One region of the Arthrobacter sp. zg-Y750 genome, then DNA from elsewhere that is predicted to be linked to it. Evidence: riboswitches for the same ligand, from Rfam matches in the RefSeq annotation. Region 1 holds a riboswitch; the other holds the start of a gene.

The links. Region 1 has a riboswitch for cyclic di-AMP ahead of LOC57_RS12360 (NlpC/P60 family protein). Riboswitches for the same ligand answer to the same signal wherever they lie in the genome.
Region 2: linked by a shared signal. The riboswitch ahead of LOC57_RS08945 (C40 family peptidase) and the one ahead of LOC57_RS12360 (NlpC/P60 family protein) in region 1 are both predicted to bind cyclic di-AMP.

Annotation. Positions count from the first base shown of each region.
Region 1 is NZ_JAJJOC010000016.1:317,790-324,075, forward strand. It holds gene mobA (molybdenum cofactor guanylyltransferase) at 1-302, opposite strand, end outside; gene LOC57_RS12350 (HNH endonuclease) at 302-802, opposite strand; gene LOC57_RS12355 (NlpC/P60 family protein) at 1,049-1,840, opposite strand; gene LOC57_RS12360 (NlpC/P60 family protein) at 1,863-2,654, opposite strand; cyclic di-AMP (ydaO/yuaA leader) riboswitch at 2,658-2,816, opposite strand; gene LOC57_RS12365 (M23 family metallopeptidase) at 2,942-3,706, opposite strand; cyclic di-AMP (ydaO/yuaA leader) riboswitch at 3,710-3,904, opposite strand; gene LOC57_RS12370 (metal-dependent transcriptional regulator) at 3,995-4,693, opposite strand; gene serC (phosphoserine transaminase) at 4,908-6,035, shown strand; gene LOC57_RS12380 (MFS transporter) at 6,084-6,286, opposite strand, start outside.
Region 2 is NZ_JAJJOC010000013.1:238,737-245,022, forward strand. It holds gene LOC57_RS08930 (ABC transporter ATP-binding protein) at 1-686, shown strand, start outside; gene ligD (non-homologous end-joining DNA ligase) at 683-1,705, opposite strand; gene LOC57_RS08940 (MFS transporter) at 1,752-2,972, opposite strand; cyclic di-AMP (ydaO/yuaA leader) riboswitch at 3,404-3,557, shown strand; gene LOC57_RS08945 (C40 family peptidase) at 3,562-4,470, shown strand; gene LOC57_RS08950 (response regulator) at 4,623-5,297, opposite strand; gene LOC57_RS08955 (ATP-binding protein) at 5,294-6,286, opposite strand, start outside.

The sequences.
Region 1 (6,286 bases):
AGGACCAGCGTCCAGTCACCCGAGGCGGGCAGGGCTTCCAGCCCCGCTGCAACAGCGGCTGCCGGGCCGCCGAACTCCGGTTCCTCCCGCACCAGCACGGTTTCGCGGGACGCGTCCTCAAGCAGCGGCAGCAGTGAGCCCGGTCCCACTACGGCCACACGCCGGGCCCCGGCAACCGCGTCCAAGGTGGTTTCCAGCAGGGTGCGCCCACCGGTACGCAGCAGTGCCTTGGGGCTGCCGCCGAGGCGGGAGGAACGGCCGCCGGCGAGGATTACGGCGTCGTACACCGGAACAACGGGCATCAGGCGGCAGTGTCGTTCTGCAGGAAGGGGTCCCATTGCGGTGACGGACGCTCCAGTTCGCGGATCTGCCAGCGCGCTCCACGGGGCGCCTTCGGGGAAATACGCAGCTGCCAGCCAAGCTGTGCCAACGTCCTGTCGCCCTTCGTATTGTTGCAGCGCAGGCAGCATGCAACCAGGTTCTCCCAGCTGTCATCGCCGCCGCGTGAACGGGGAACAACATGGTCCACCGTGGCTGCCGCCTTTCCGCAGTACGCGCATTCGTGGTTATCCCGGCGCAGCACGCCCCGACGGGTGGCAACGGTGCCCTCCCGGTACGGGACCCGGACGTACCGGTGGAGCAGGATAACCGAGGGTCTGGGGAGGATTTCAGAGGGCCCGACTACCGGCTCGCCGCTCTCCGCCACCACACTCGCTTTCCCGCTCAGGACCAGCACCAGCGCGCGGCGGAAGGTGATCACGGCCAGCGGTTCATATCCAGCATTCAGAACGAGAGTGCGCATGCACATACCTCTTCGTCGGCCGTCCATGAGCCAGTGAATACTAGACACCGGCACACTTACGGCACATCGGATTGTCTATGCAAGAGTATGACGGGAATGCAGTCTTGGCCATTTTCGGGGCCGAAACCTTGCCCTGGGCGCTGGCGCCTTCTTCCGCCGTCCGGGTCCGTCCCCGGGGACGGACCCGGACGGTTAACGGCAAAAGCTCCCCCCGAAGGAGGAGCTTTTGGCCGGAGAGAAAAGCCGTTATCCGCCTACGCGGATGTAGACGCCGCCCGAGCCGAGTTCTGCCGGTGCCACAACGGTGCTGTTGCCGTTGAAGCCGCCGTGCACGGCTTGGCCACCGCCTACGTATACGGCAATGTGGGCCAGGCCCATGCCGCCGTCGGCGTAGTAGATCAAGTCACCGGGCATGGCCTCGGCTGCGCTGACCGTCCGTCCAAGGGACAGGTAGCCTGCAGGCCATCCGTGGAAGTTGATCCCCGCAGCCGCCAGGGCATTGGTCACCAGCATGGTGCAGTCCTGGTTGACGCCCAGCTGGGCGTAGGCTGCTGCAGCAATGGTGGCGGCCAGCCCTGAGGGGCTGCCCTGCGGTGCCGGTGCGGCGGCGGTGTTGACCCCTGCCGCCGGAGCTGTGTTGGATGCCGGACGGGCAACCTGCGCAGCACCTGCGGCCGGCATTTCCTGAACCTGGAGAGCGGTCTGCGCCTCTTCCACCACAGGGGCTGCCGGCGCCGACGCGGGAGTGGTGCCCGCAATGCCTTCGAACTCAAAGTGAAGCACAGCTTCTGCAGACACTTTGTCGAGCTTTGCTGCCGTGAGATCCAGGGTGCTCGTCTGGACATCCCGCAGGGGCTCCGTGCCGGAAGCATTGGCGGCCACACCGGTGGTGAGGACCAAGCCTGAGGCAGCTGCGATAACGGCAGCCTGGCGGCCAACCGTTCCTGCGTTTGCACTGACCGCACCTGCAAGGGCGTTCAGCGTGCTGGTGCGTTCAACCGGCGCCCGGTGGCGGGCGCGCTCAATTGTCGAGGTCATGATTGTTCTCGGAGACCAGGGCTTAGGAGACGCGGACGAAGCTGTAGCCGTGCAGGTCGGAGAGGCTGTGCAGACCGGTGTTCATACCGTTCAGACCGCCGCTGATGACCTGTCCGTTGCCAACGTAGATGGCGACGTGGGTAGCACTGATGACCAGGTCACCGGGAGCGGGGCTGCCAACAACGGTGCCGTACTGGAAGAACTGGCCGGGAGCCAGGTCGCCGACGGACTTGCCGACGGAGCGCAGGGCCTTCTCGACCATGGCGGTGCAATCCTGTGCCACGCCGATCTGGCTGTAAGCCGAGGCCACGAGGCCGGCGGCCACATTGCCCGGAGCTACGGCGTCAGCGGCCGGTGCTGCGGGAGTGGAGGATGCGGTCTGTACTGCGCCGTTTGCAACAGGTGCGGCAACACGGGAAGCAGCGGCACGCTGGGTTGCTGCTGCCTGCTGGGCCTGAGCCTCAGCAGCTGCTGCGACTGCGGCTTCTTCAGCTGCTACCTGTGCACGGTAGTCTGCGCCGGAGGTGGAGCTGGGTGCTTCCATGACCGCGAGCTTTACGTCCGCGTCCGCATTAGCCTTGACTGTCCCGGCTACAACGTTCAGCGGGGTGGATTCGAGTGCCTGGCGGTCCATGCTGACGGACGCTGCCTGTGCAGGGAGTCCTGCAGCCAGCACGAGGCCGGATGCTGCCACAACGACGGCGGCCTGACGGCCTACCATGCCTGCGTTGCTGCTGACTGCCTTGGAAAGTGCAGTGATCGGGTTGGTCTGAACGGTGGCTGCGCGACGGCGGCCATGAGCGTGTGATGACACAGGTTTGCCTCTCCCAATTGCCTACGAGGTGAGCTGTCGGATTCGGATGGGAGTCACCCGGTTGCCAGGCCTAAGGCCATTTGCAACTTAACCCCAAGGGCTTCTTGCGAAACCCGAAATTGGTTCCCCCGCCTCTGCCATGCGATTCTGCGAACGGACTTCAAACAGTGGCAGAGCTAGGCGATCTGTTCGAAGGTGCCCGATCTTTGGCCAATCGGGCACGAGGACGAGCGTACAGCAACATTTGCGCTATGTCACGTTCCGGTCACGAAATGATATTCGTGCGGTTACAACCAGTTCAGTGGGTCCACTACTTCGCCGTTTACCATGACCTCGAAATGCAGGTGGCAACCCGTGGAAGAGCCCGTTGTTCCGCTTGCTCCCACCAGGTTTCCGCGCTTGATTTCGCTTCCTACCGACACGGAAATGGCGGAGAGGTGGTTATAGGTGGTTTCGACCCCGTTGCCGTGGTCAATGACAACGCGGTTGCCGCCGCCGTAGGGGTGCCAGCCGGCAAAGACCACTTTTCCGGAAGCCGCTGCGTTTACTGCGGTGCCGCAGGTGGCGGCGAAATCCTGGCCGTTATGCATTTCCCCGGCTGCGCCCGTAATGGGGCTGACGCGGTGGCCGAATCCCGATGTCTCCACCAACGCAGAATCCAGCGGGGTGGACAGCGTGCCCTTGGCGGCCGCGGGGACCGCATGGGACCCTGCTGCCACGCCGACGGAAGCCAGCTTGGCGTCCGGGTCATAGCTGCTGCTCAACCCGGCGCGGGCAAATCCGATGTTCGCGTTGGCATCCGCGGAGACCGGCGTGTCGGCTGAAACCGGCTGCGGCTGGACGGGATCATCAGCGGCCGCGGAGGTGGGCAGCGCAGCGGTGAGGATCAGGCCTGATGTGGCGGCGGTGATGGCCACCTTCTGGGCGGCTCCACCCATGGACAGGGTTTTTGTTTCAACCCGCCTGCGCCCGGAGGGCGGGGAGCTGCGCCGGCGGGCGGGCGCAACAGGGGCAGCCGCACGGCGGCGCCCCGAAGCAGCATGCTTCGACAAGTGTTTCCCTCTCTTGGAACGCCTGCGAAGTTAGCTGTCGGATTCGAGTAGAGAAACTCGGCCCTCGGCTCACCGCCGGCACTGCGTGCTTCTATGCACGTTTTGCCGCCGGCCTCCGGAAGGCTTCACCCCAAGGCAGTTCTACTGCCGGAAATTGGGTCCTCCGCCCCTGCCTGACGAGTTTGGTGCTCCGGTCCGTTGGCAGGGCTCGGCGGACAGACCGGATAACGATGGTGTTTCAACGTCGGAATTCACTATAGGGTAAATGTCCCAAAAGTAACCATTCCGTTACCCGGCGTGTGCCACAAAAACATGTGCGGCCACTTCTGCCGGCAATTCAAGCGCTCCTTCGATGCCGGGGACACGCACGGAAATGTAACCGCCTACGACTTCGGCGGTGATTTCCGCACCGGGGCGGAGCCCGGCTTCATCCAGCTGGGACAGCAGCTCCGGCTCCACCTGGATGGGTTCGGCCAGCCGCAGGAGGGTCAGCTTGGATCCTGCCTCTACGGCAGCCACGGCAGAGACCAGGTCATGCACGCCCTGGTGGAAGACCGGTGCCGGCTCTCCGCCGATGCCCTCGAGGCCTGGAATCGGATTGCCGTAAGGGGATTCCGTGGGATGTCCCAGCAGCTCATACAGCCGGCGCTCCACGCGCTCACTCATCACGTGTTCCCACCGGCAGGCCTCGTCGTGGACGTAGGCCCAGTCCAGGCCGATAACGTCCGAGAGCAGCCGCTCCGCGAGCCGGTGTTTGCGCATCACCTCGGTAGCGCGCCGGCGGCCCAGTTCCGTCAGTTCGAGCCGGCGGGTTCCCGCCACCACCACGAGGCCGTCACGCTCCATCCGGCCAACGGTCTGGGACACGGTGGGGCCTGAGTGCCTCAGCCGCTCGGCAATACGTGCCCGCAGCGCCACAATGTTCTCTTCTTCCAGCTCCAGGATGGTCCTGAGATACATCTCAGTTGTGTCAATGAGATCCGTCATGACGGGCCGCTCCTAGTAGAAGGCAAGAGGACAGCGGCAAAACGCGCTGCCCGGGTCTACGCCAACACGTTAGCCTACCGGCCGGACCGCCCGAAAATTGCGGGCTTTCCGCCACACATCCCTGTGGCGGCGGTCATAAACCGTCCGAAAGAATGCGGTGCGGCAGAATGGAAATGCAGACGCGCTTTCCTTTCGACACGCTTGGAGCGACACAATGGGCGACACCGCCGCACTGAAGATTCCCGCTGAACTCCTCCCGCAGGACGGCCGCTTTGGTGCCGGGCCGTCCAAAGTACGTCCGGAACAGATGGCGGCGCTGGAACGTTCCGGCACCGGGCTTCTGGGCACCTCCCACCGCCAGGCACCCGTACGGAACCTCGTGGGCAGCATCCGCGAGGGACTGGCCGAGCTGTTCTCCGCTCCGGAGGGCTACGAGGTAGTTCTGGGCGTGGGCGGCTCCACTGCTTTCTGGGACGTCGCCGCTTTCGGATTGGTTCAGGAGAAGGCCCAGCACCTGTCCTTCGGCGAATTCGGCTCCAAGTTTGCGGCGGCTACCAATAAAGCGCCGTTCCTCTCGGCGTCGAGCATCATCACGGCTGAACCGGGCACCCGTCCGGAACCGGCGGCTGAAGCGGGGGTGGATGTCTATGCTTGGCCGCAGAACGAAACTTCCACCGGCGTTGCCGCTCCGGTGCGCCGGGTGGAAGGTTCCGACGACGGCGCCCTGGTGCTGATCGACGCGACCTCGGCTGCCGGCGGCCTGGACGTGGACCTGGCGCAGTCCGATGTGTACTACTTCGCCCCGCAGAAGAACTTCGCGTCAGACGGCGGCTTGTGGCTGGGCATGTTCTCCCCCGCTGCGCTGGAACGCGCCGCGCGGATCAATGCCGGCGACCGCTGGATCCCGGATTTCCTCAACCTGCAGACCGCCGTGGACAACTCGCGGCTGAACCAGACCTACAACACGCCGTCGTTGTCCACGCTGGTGACCCTCAACGCCCAGATTGACTGGCTGAACGGCAACGGCGGGCTGGCGTTCGCCGCCGGTCGCACCGCGGAATCTGCCGGACGGATCTATTCGTGGGCCGAACAGTCCGCCGTTGCCACCCCGTTCGTGGCCCGCCCGGAGGACCGTTCCAACGTTATTGCCACCATCGATTTCGCAGCGGACATCGACGCCGCCGCCATTGCCAAGACGCTGCGGGCCAACGGCGTCGTGGACGTGGAGCCTTACCGCAAGCTCGGCCGCAACCAGCTGCGCATTGCCACCTTTGTCGCCATTGAGCCCGACGACGTCAGCGCCCTCCTGGCGTGCATCGACTACGTGATCGCGAACTCCTGAGCCTGATTACTGCCAACATGGCCATGCACTGCCCGCAGGGCCCGGACGCTACGCGCTGTCCGGGTCCTGCGCTTTTTCCGGCGTATCTGTGGTCATGCTGAGCCGCCGGGGCAGGTTCCGGTCATAGTGGAACCGCATCCCGTAGGTCCGCCAGGCCCATACGAAACCGATGGCGGCTGCCAGCAGCCCCGAGGCTGCGGCCACACCGAGGCTCCAACGGGGGCCGAACGAGTCCGAAACCCAGCCCACCA
Region 2 (6,286 bases), on a different contig from region 1:
CCCTGGAGCTTCAGGCAGTCACGCTGGAGTACCCCGACGGCGGCGGTACGCTCAAGGCGCTGGACAACGTCGATCTCCGGGTACCCCGGGGGCAGATCCTTTCCCTCGTCGGACCCTCCGGCTCGGGAAAGTCCTCCCTGCTGGCCGTCGCCGCCACACTGATCGCCCCCACCAGCGGGACCGTCACGGTAGCGGGAACCGACGTCGGGGACCTCAACGACGCCGGCCGGACTGCCCTGCGGCGCAGCGGGGTGGGGATTGTTTTTCAACAACCCAACCTCCTGGCCTCACTGACCGCCGCGGAGCAGCTGGTCATCACTGACCGGCTGCGGGGCAAAGCCGGTCCGGCTTCGGAACGGCGCGCGTTGGAACTGCTCGAACTCGTGGGCCTGGCACACGAAGCCGGAAAGCGTCCCCACCAGCTTTCCGGAGGACAGCGCCAGCGGGTGAACATCGCCCGGGCGCTGATGGGCAGCCCGTCGCTGCTGCTCGTGGATGAACCAACCGCTGCCCTCGACACTCAACGGTCCGAATCGATCGTGCAGCTCCTGGTGAAAGTGACCCGGGAATTCGGGCTGGGCACCGTGATGGTCACCCACGACACAGGATTCGTCCCGTTGACGGACGCAGTGGCGGGCATGGTGGACGGGCGTCTCGGTGCTCCCGCCCACCCGGAGTCCCTCTAATCCTTCCGGCGTGCCCGGCTGGGCTGCACCCGGGGCGGCTCACCGGGCATTTTGGGATAGTCCGGCGGGAACGGCAGCTCGCCCAGCCCGTTGGACACATCCCGTTCCCACCATTGGAGCAGGACGTCGATGGATCCCGGGTTCCGGTACATGTCCGCCCACGGGTCCCCTACCGTGCGCAGCCGTTCCGGAATGGTGGCGATGGTGAAGTCCGCCGGATGCACGTGCTCCAGTTCGTCCCAGGTAATCGGGCAGGAAACCGGTGCATCCGGCAAGGCCCGCGGACTGTAGGCACCTGCCATGGTGCGGTCCCGGTTGGCCTGGTTGAAGTCCACGAAAACGCGCTCTCCGCGCTCCTCCTTCCACCACGCCGTCGTCACCTGCTCCGGCATCCGGCGCTCCACCTCCCGGGCCGCGGCGATCACCGCGTGCCGCACCTCCAGGAATTCATGCTCGGGCCGGATCGGGGCAAAGAGGTGGATGCCGCGGTTGCCCGAGGTCTTGATGAATGCCTCCAGGCCGGCCTCGGCCAGGATGGTGCGCAGCTCTTGGGCCGGGCGGACGGCGTCGTTGAAATCGGTTCCCGGCTGCGGGTCCAGGTCTATGCGCAGCTGGTCCGGGTTGTCCGTGTCTTCCGCCCGGGACGGCCACGGATGGAACACCACGGTGTTCATCTGCACGGCCCAGACGGCGGCGGCCGGCTCGTCCAGCACCACCTGCGGATGGGACCGGGCGCTGGGGTACTTCACGGTGACCCCTCGCATCCAGTCCGGCATGCCGCGCGGCGGGTTCTTGGAGAAGAAGACTTCGCCGCCGATGCCTTCCGGAAAGCGTTCCAGCGACACCGGCCGGTCGCCGTTGGCGCGGATGAAGGCCTCGCCCACCTCGGCCATGTAACGGGCCAGGTCGAGTTTGGTGATACCCGGCTTGGGCCAGAGCACCCGCCCCGGACTGGAGATGCGGACCTGCCGCTCCCCTTCCGGACCGGGAACGGTCAGGGTGGTTTCCTCACGTGCCATGGGCCTGCTTCCCCTCTAAGGACCTGTGATCCACGAGGTTACCGTGTCAGGCGGCAGGAACGCCCAGCTTGGGATCCACCGGTGTGCCGGGGCGGACATTCTTGCGGCCGTGCACAAAGTGGTACAGCACGGTGGATGCCAGCACGACGGCGGCCAGCACCCAGTACATTCCGTGGTACCCGGTAACCGGCAGGAGCATGCCCAGCAGCAGCGGCCCCACGCCAATGCCTGCGTCCATGAGGATGAAGAACGTGGAGGTGGCCAGCCCGATCCGGTGCGCCGGTGCCATGCTGACGGCGATCGCCTGGGCGCACGGCATCAGGGCGCCGAATCCGAAGCCCAGGAAGATCCCGGCCACGGCCAGAACGGCGTTGTTGGGTGCGTAGGCAAGCAGGGCCAGGCCGGCGGCGAAGGACACCAGAGTCGGGTAAATCACGGCATTGTCGCCGTGGCGGTCCTGGATGCGTCCCACAAAGAGCCGGGACACCAGCACCACCGCGGCATAGACCACAAAGAAGAGGCTGGCACCGAGGACCAGGCCCTCGGACTGGGCGTAGGAGTTCAGGAAGGACAGGACCCCCGCGTAGGCGGCGCCGGCTATGAACATTACGGAGGCAATGGACAAGGCTCCGGGATCAATGATGTCCGTCAGGTGCATCCGCCACTTGTTCTTCTGTTCCTCCGGCGTGGGCGTGCGCTCGGGCAGGCGCAGCACCAGGGACAGGACAAGTGCGACCGCGGCGCAGGCGGTGGTGACCAGGAAGAGGGCGCGGTAACTCACCGAATCCACCAGCATGACGGCGAGGAACGGCCCGACGGCGGTGGCCAGTGTGGTCGAAATGCCGAAGTAGCCGGTGCCTTCCCCGCGCCGGTTGATTGGGATTAGCCCCATCACGGACGCGGAAAGGCTCGTGCTGGCCGCGCCGAACGCTGCACCGTGGATGATCCGCACGGTAAGCAGCAGGGCCAGGCTGTCCGCCGGGATGTACAGGAGCGCGGCCACAACGAAGACGGCCAGGCTGACAATCAGCAGCCGGCGCCGTCCGACAAAGTCGAGGAACTTGCCCGCGAAAACCCGGGCCAGCAGGGCGCCGATAACAAAGGAGCCGGATGCGAAGCCGCCGGCGCTGTCCGAGGCCGCGAATTCCTCAACGGCATACAGGGCCATGCTGGTCATCAGCAGGTAGAACACCATTGAGAGGAACAGATTGGTGATGATCGCCAGCACAAATCCCTTGGTCCATAATTTCTGACCGCTGCCAGCCACTGCGTTCTCCTGTTTTCTCCGATACGCGCCGCCACCGATTGGAAGGCGACCTAACGATCTTACGCGCGGACACGGGCGCCCGGGCTGCTGCGGAAGGAAAAAGCGACGAAGGCCACAGGACTGCGGGGTAGCGGAAAAGCCATCAGGGGCATCAGGAACCACACACGTATCACTTCCCGGGCGCACCGCCACCCGGATGCGGCCCCGCAGCAGCCGGACCGAGACGGAACGGCCCGGAATTTCCGGTGCCAGAGTGACTAAACAGGAGCAAAGTAAATACCTGCGCCTAGCACACAGCGGCGCCACTCACACCCTCCAGAGAAGCTGCTCACTAAATGGTTATCCAACCGTAACCGTCTCGTATGGTTGAACGCATGCCGCTTTCTGATGCGGCTCCCCCGGGCTTGTTACCTAGCTCTGCCGCTGGTCCGGGGTCCACAGAACGCAACACCACGGCAGAGGCGGGGGAACCAATTATGGGTTCCTTGAATCCTTGGGGTTAAGCCAAACCGGATTCAATCCGGTCGGCCGGGTGACTCCCATCCGCATCCGACAGCTCACCTCGCAGGTATCGGGAGAGGTTATCTACATGTCTTTCAACAAGTCCCAGGGACGCCACCGCGCCGAGACCACCGGCGTTTGGTCCACCATCTCACTGGCCACCGCTACCCGCGGACGGACTATCGGCAGCACCGCAGCCGTTGTCGCCGCAGGTTCGGGCCTGATGCTCGGCATGGCAGCACCGGCCTCCGCCGGCGTTGTCTCCAACGACAACTACACACCCACCCAGACCACGGCACCCGCCGCACCGGTTGCTCCGGCTGCTCCGGCTGCCGCCCCCGTAGTTGAGGCTGCTCCCGTGGCCGCTCCGGCTGCCGCTTCCACCCACACCGTAGTTGCCGGTGACACCCTCGGTGCCATCGCCAGCACCTACGGTACGAGCCTGGAGAACATCCTCTCCCTCAACGGCCTGTCCATGGCCTCCGTCATCTACCCCGGTGACGTTGTGGCCTTGTCCGGTGACGGCGCTGCTGCTGCCCCCGAGCTCAGCTACGCTGCCGCGTCCTACTCCACCGAGGCGTACGCCGCTCCGGTCCAGGCCGCTGCCGCCAACACCGGCGTGATCAGCACGCAGGCCACCTCCGTGACTCCGGCTCCGGCCGCTGCACCGGTGGGCGGCACCAACGCCATCATGCTGGCCTCGGCCTACTCGCAGCTGGGCGCAGCCCAGGACTGCACCGTGCTGGTTGAGGTTGCGCTCCGCGCCGCCGGCCACTCCGTAGGCGACCTTGCTCCCGCCCAGCTGGCGGCATACGGCACCCAGGTCTCCACCCCGGAGCCCGGCGACATGGTCTACTACGCCGACGGCGGCATGGGCCTGGCCCACATTGCCATCTACGTAGGCAACGGCGAAGCCATCCACAGCGGCTGGAACGGCAACCAGACCGTAGTCCAGTCCGTCAACGTCGGCTCCGGCCCCGTGTTCTACCGCGCATAAGGCTTCACCGCCCTATCGCACGGCCGGCAGGCGTTAGTCCGCTGACCAAACAGAGCGTCCGTTCCCTTCCCGGGAACGGACGCTCTGTTGTTAAGTGTCCTTGACGTTATCTGCCCAGGCCCTTGTGGAATCCCGCGGACCGGAGCGGGCCGTCAGGGCACAAACCGGTATCCCATGCCGTGTTCGGTCAGCAGGTGGGCGGGACTGGCCGGATCGGCCTCCAGCTTCCGCCGCAGCTGGCCGATGTACAGGCGCAGGTAGCCGGAGTCCGTTGTTCCGGGACCCCACACGTTGTGCAGCAGGGTCTGCTGGGTCACCAGCATCCCGGGATGGGCCAGCAGTTCGGAGAGGAAGCGCCACTCGGTAGGCGTCAGCCGGACGTCGGCGCCGTCCTTGAGGCGGGCGATCCGCCGGGCGGCCAGGTCCACGCGGACCGCGCCGAACGTGATCTCGCTGGGCCCGGCGGCGGCCGGCACCCGGCGGGACAGGGCACGGATCCGGGCCAGCAGCTCCTCGGTGGAAAACGGCTTGGTCACATAGTCGTCAGCCCCCAGGTCCAGGGCGCGGACTTTGTCTGCCGGGTCCACCCGGCCTGACACCACCAGGATGGGCACCGCACTCCACCCGCGGACCGCTTCAATAACGTCCATCCCGCTGAGCCCGGGCATTCCCAGGTCCAGGACCAGCAGGTCCGGATGCGTGTCCACCGCCTTCCGGATGGCAGCGCTGCCGCTTTCAGCCGTCACTACCTCGTACCCGTACGCGCCCAGGGTGATGCGCAGGGCGCGCAGGATCTGGACGTCGTCGTCCGCTATCAGAATCTTCATCCCGCCACCGCCCGATTGGACCGTCCCGGGATGGAAACCCGTGCTGCAGCCGGCAGCGAGAGGACCATGGTCAGCCCGCCGCCGGGGGTGTCTTCGGTTTCCAGTGTTCCGCCCATTCCTTCCGTAAATCCTTTTGCCAGTGCCAGGCCAAGCCCCAGTCCGGTGGAGTTATCCGTGTCCCCCAGCCGCTGGAAGGGAACAAATATTTCCCCCTTCCGCTGTTCGGGAACACCGGGACCCGAGTCTATGACGCGGATTTCCACCCGGCCGGCAAACTCGCTGACGGACAGCACCGTCTTGCTGCCCTCCGGACTGAAACGCATTGCATTTGCCAGCAGGTTCACCAGCACCCGCTGCAGCAGCACCGGGTCAGCTGTGACGGTGCGCTGGACGGAGGGAATTTCCAGCTCGACTTCGGCGGGGCCCAGTTCCAGCTCCTCCAGTGCCGGCAGTACCGCGTCGGCCACGTCCACCGGTGCCAGGCTCACGCCCACCACCCCGGCCTGGAGCCGGCTGACGTCCAGCAGGCTCGTCACCAGGCCGGACAGCGAGGCAAGGGACTCTTCCGCCGTGGCCAGCAGCTCATTCCGGTCCTGTTCGGACCAGGTGACGTCGGTAGCGCGCAGGCCCGTGACGGCAGCAGTGGCGGCGGTCAGCGGCCGGCGCAGGTCATGCCCGACGGCGGCCAGCAGGGCCGTGCGGACCTTGTCGGCTTCGGCCAGCGAGCCGAGGCCGCGCGCGGTTTCGGTCAGTTCCCGGTGCTCCAGTGCTGCCTCCAGCTGCGCGGTGATGACCGCCAGCAGCCGGCGGTCCGAGGCAGCCAGTTCACGGCCCCAGAGGTCCAGGAAGCCGTTCTCCCCTACCGGCAGGCGGGTGAACGCAGGGTCTTCGGGTTCGGCCTTGTCCGGCCAGTCGCCGTCGGAGTACAGATCCGCTCCGTCCACCCGCAGCCGGGCCGCGCTGACATTGAACGCCTCCCGGGTGCGTCC